Regions from separate parts of the Streptosporangium sp. NBC_01639 genome, predicted to be linked through region 2. Evidence: predicted binding sites of a transcription regulator. Region 2 holds the regulator's gene; the other holds the start of a gene.

Evidence for each region. The regulator HrcA, encoded in region 2, represses chaperone genes, less so after heat shock. The targets are predictions, from matches to a motif close to TTGGCACTCTCNNNNNGAGAGTGCCAA.
Region 1: OHA77_RS31975 (von Willebrand factor type A domain-containing protein) is a predicted target of HrcA. The motif match lies at 1,064-1,090, and genes of this name have one in related genera.

Annotation. Positions count from the first base shown of each region.
Region 1 covers NZ_CP109272.1:7,014,269-7,016,467, reverse strand. Annotated here, with positions in the region: gene OHA77_RS31975 (von Willebrand factor type A domain-containing protein) at 1-1,008, opposite strand, end outside; gene OHA77_RS31970 (asparagine synthase-related protein) at 1,228-2,199, shown strand, end outside.
Region 2 covers NZ_CP109272.1:2,256,542-2,258,740, forward strand. Annotated here, with positions in the region: gene dnaJ (molecular chaperone DnaJ) at 1-497, opposite strand, end outside; gene hrcA (heat-inducible transcriptional repressor HrcA) at 510-1,523, opposite strand; gene OHA77_RS10105 (DUF3097 domain-containing protein) at 1,859-2,199, shown strand, end outside.

The sequences.
Region 1 (2,199 bases), 4.3 Mb from region 2:
CTTGGCGTCACGGGCCCGGAGGTCGAGGTTGGTGGCGAGCTGTTCGACGAACACCTTGCGTGCGTCGTCGGCCGAGCCGACGTAGACCGCGGCGCCGTCGCCGTTGTCGGCGAGCTGCTCCATCAGCTGGTCGCCGTAGTCACGGCCGACGCCGACGCAGAGCAGGGTCACCTGCCGGCCGGCGAACTCCTTCACCCGGGTGAGGATGCCCTGCCAGCTGGTGTCGCCGGTGTTGGCCAGGCCGTCGGAGAGCAGGATGACCCGGTTGGTGGCCGCCGGGCGGAAGGCGCGCGACGCTTCGGCGTAGCCGGTGGTCAGCCCCGATTCCAGGTTTGTGGACTCCCGTGCGGCGAGGCGCTCTATGGCCGCGTGCAACGCGTCCCTGCCGTCGGCGGAGGTCATGGGGACGACCAGCTCGGCCTCGCCGCTGAAGGCGACGACGGAGACCTGGTCCCCCGGTCCGAGCTGGTCGACGAGCTTGTGCAGAGCCTCACGGACCAGGTCGAGCCGGCCGGGCTCACCCATCGAGCCGGACACATCCACGACGAAGGTCAGGTTCGCCGGACGCCGCGCCTCCGCGTCCGCCTTGCGGGTCTGCAGGCCGACCCGGACCAGCGCGGTGCCGTTCTCCGGCATGCGGGCGCCATCCAGGTGCACGGTGAACCCGTCGTCCCGGGGTTCCTCGTAGTCCTGGCGGAAGGAGTTGACGAACTCCTCCGGCCGGATCTGGCCCGGTTCGGGCAGCCGGCCCTCCTGGAGGACCCGCCTGGCGTAGCCGTAAGAGGCGGTGTCCACGTCGAGGGCGAAGGTGGAGATCTGGTCGGTGGTGGTGTCCCGCTCCTCAGTGGCGCCGGTGTCCCGGTCCTGCGCCTGGGACGGGGCCGCCTGTCCGGGACCGTTCCCCTGGTCGGTGGCAGGCTTGCTGCCACCGCCATCCGATCCGCCGCAGGCGGCGACGAGCAGCAGAGCGATCACGGTGAGGGCAATGGCGAGCGTGCGCGTGTTCATGTCGCCTCCGTAGGATGCGTGTCACCTCCTACGACGACTCCCCCCGAGAGCAAGTCGGGCACTTCACCCAAGCGACTGCAAACCGTGCTCAGCGCGTGATCAAGGCTTCCGATTCGGGTCGCGCCCGCCGAGGCCGAGCAGCCGGTCGAGCGACAGGACGCCCTCATTTCCGGCAAGCTCCCGGCTGTCTTGAAAACATGCACCATAAGATCCCTCAACATGCGCGTATATCTCGGCCTGGCGGCCAAAAACCCGGAAACCGGTATCCCGGACGCGATGCTGCACGCCGTCAGGGGCGCGATCGACGCCGCGTTCCCCGTCCCACCGGAGGTCATCAGGCCCCGCGAGTGGCATCGTCCCGGTGTCTCCCTGTTCGCCTGGACCAACGAGCCGGACGACTCCCGGCAGCCGGCCCTGCTGTCCGCCGGGCATGACCGGGTGACCGGGGTGAACGGCCATCTGGCCGCGCCCGGCGAGATCGACCGGCTGGCGGGCATGCCGGAGCTGAGCACCGAGGCGGTCGGCGGATGCTTCTCGGTGTTCCGCGCGGGCGGCCGCGAACTGTCGGCCGCCACCGCGATCCACCGGGTCTGCCCGGTCTACTACGCCGAGACCCCCGACGTGCACGTGATCGGCAGCCGTGCGCTGCTGGTCCACCTCGCCGCCCGCGGCGACCGGGTCGAGTGGGACGTACTCGCGCTGCAGTCGCTGATCCGGCAGGGCTACTTCCTCTCCGACGAGACGCCCTACCGGGGGGTGACCGCGCTGCCGCCTTCCTCGGCCGTCACCGTCACCGGCGGCCGCCGTACGATCACTCGGACTCCGCTCCCCACCGCGGCGCCGGCACCCACCACGCGCAGGCAGAAGAAGGCACTCGTCGAGGAACTGGCCGGCGCGCTGCTCGCGACCGTGGAGCCGCTGCGCGCGGCGGGGGAGCCGGTGAACCTGGCGCTGACGGGCGGCCGGGACAGCCGCCTGGTCGCCGCGGTGCTGCACGCCGCCAAGGTCCCGTTCCGAGCGACCACCAACGGCCTGGACGACCACCCCGACGTGGTCATCGCCGGCCGGATCGCCAGGGCACTCCGCGTCGAGCACACGGTCATCCCCCCGGTCCGCGCGGAGAAGAAGGACGCGATCCTGGTCGAGCACCCGCTGGCGCGGACCTACGAGACGCTGCGCGCCTGCGAGGGC
Region 2 (2,199 bases):
TGGCACATGTCACAGGTGTCAGGATGGGTGCCGGCCGCGGCGCCGGAGCCCGTGCAGACCTCGCAGAGCACGGCGGTGTCCACCACCAGCTCGCGGGTGGTGCCGAAGGCCGACTCGCTCAGGTCGAGCTCCACCCGGATGGTCGCGTTGCGACCCCGTCGGGCACGTGACCGCGGACCGCGGCCACCGCCGCCGCCGGCTGCGCCGAAGAAGGCGTCCATGATGTCGCTGAACGGGAAGCCCGCCCCGAAGCCCCCGGCACCGGCGCCGGCACCCGAGGCGAACGGATCGGCGCCCATGTCGTACATCTGACGCTTGTTGGCGTCGGACAGCACCTCGTATGCCTGTGTGATGTCCTTGAACCGCTCCTGGGTCTCAGGGTCGGGGTTCACGTCGGGATGCAACTCTCGAGCCAGGCGGCGGTATGCCTTCTTGATCTCTTCCGCACTGGCGTCGCGGCGCACCCCGAGGGTGCCGTAGTAGTCGCTCTTAGCCACTTAGTTGACCTCTTAGGATGCAGCCAGGATCTGGCTGACGTAGCGTGCCACCGCGCGCACCGCGCCCATCGTGACCGGGTAGTCCATTCGCGTCGGACCCAGCACACCGAGCCGGGCCAGTTGCTTGTCCCCCGAACCGTATCCGGCGGCGACGAGCGATGTGCCCTGGAGACCCGTGTAGGGGTTCTCCGAGCCGATCCGCACCGTCAGAGCCGAAAGGTCCGAGGTCTCACCGAGCAGGCGCATGAGCACGACCTGCTCTTCCAGGGCCTCCAGCACATCGCGGAGTCCGACGGTGAAGTCGGCTCCCGCGAGGTTGGCGGCCCCGGCGAAGACAATCTTTTCATCATGCCGGTCCACCAGGGACTCCAGCAGCACCGACAGGACCGTGGCCGCGAGCGGCCGGTCCTCCGCCGGAAGCCGGGCGGGCAGGTCGGCGACCATGTCCGGGACACGGGCCAGCCCGCAGCCGTCCAGGCAGGCGTTGAGAGTCGCGCGCAGATGGGCGACGCGGGTCTCGTCGACCACGTCGGGCAGTTCGACCACGCGCTGCTCGACCCGTCCCGTGTTGGTGATGAGCACGAACATCAGCCGGCGCTCACTCAGCGGGACCAGCTCGACGTGGCGGACCGCGGAGTTCGTCAGGGTGGGATATTGCACGACGGCGACCTGACGGGTGAGCTGCGCCAGCAGCCGCACCGTGCGCATCACGACGTCGTCGATGTCCATGGCTCCGGCGAGGAAGGTCTCGATGGCCTTCCGCTCCGCGCTCGACAGCGGCTTCACCTGCGAAAGCCGGTCGACGAACAGCCGGTAACCCTTGTCGGTGGGGACCCTGCCGGCGCTGGTGTGGGGTTGGGCGATGTAGCCCTGCTCCTCCAGCACCGCCATGTCGTTACGGATGGTCGCGGGCGAGACACCCAGGTTGTGCCGTTCGACGAGGGCCTTGGAGCCCACCGGCTCGTTGGTGGACACGTAGTCCTCGACGATGGCGCGGAGCACCGCCAACTTGCGGTCGTCGACCAACGCGCTCACCTCCTTGCCCGCACCCGAACGCGAAACGCCAGGTCTGGCACTCTGTGTTCCCGAGTGCCAAGTGTACGGCCCTTGCCCGCGGGGTGCGATAACACGACGTCAGGATGACAGAGTCGAGCGGTTGTCAAGCAACCCCTATCGCCACACAAGCGGTAAGACTCACAATTTATGACATGCCCCCCGGCGGGACCACCTCGGACGTACCGGGCTACGGCGCACCTCGACAGCCCTGCGGCCCGCAGCGTCAGGCCGCGGCCGCACGGCGGGTGATCGCGGCTTTTTGCTACCGTCCCCTTGATCCGAGATGAGAGAGCGGGCGGTGGCTGATGTACGAGCGTGACGTGCTTGCGGAGAACTGGCGACGCCCTCTCAAGGGGAAGATCCCCCAGGTCCCCGCCGAGCTCGACCTGGTCGTGGAGGACGCCGGTGGCGGCTTCTGCGGCGCCGTGGTGGCCTGCGACAAGGAAGCCGTCACGCTGGAGGACCGGTTCGGGCGGCGGCGGCTGTTCCCGCTGGAGCCCGCCGCCTTCCTCCTGGAGGGCAAGGTGGTGACGCTGGTACGGCCCGCCGCCGCGCCGCAGGCTCCCCGGAGGAGCGCCTCGGGCTCCATCGCGGTGGAGGGCCTGCGGGCCCGGGTGGCGAAGGAGAGCCGGATCTATGTGGAGGG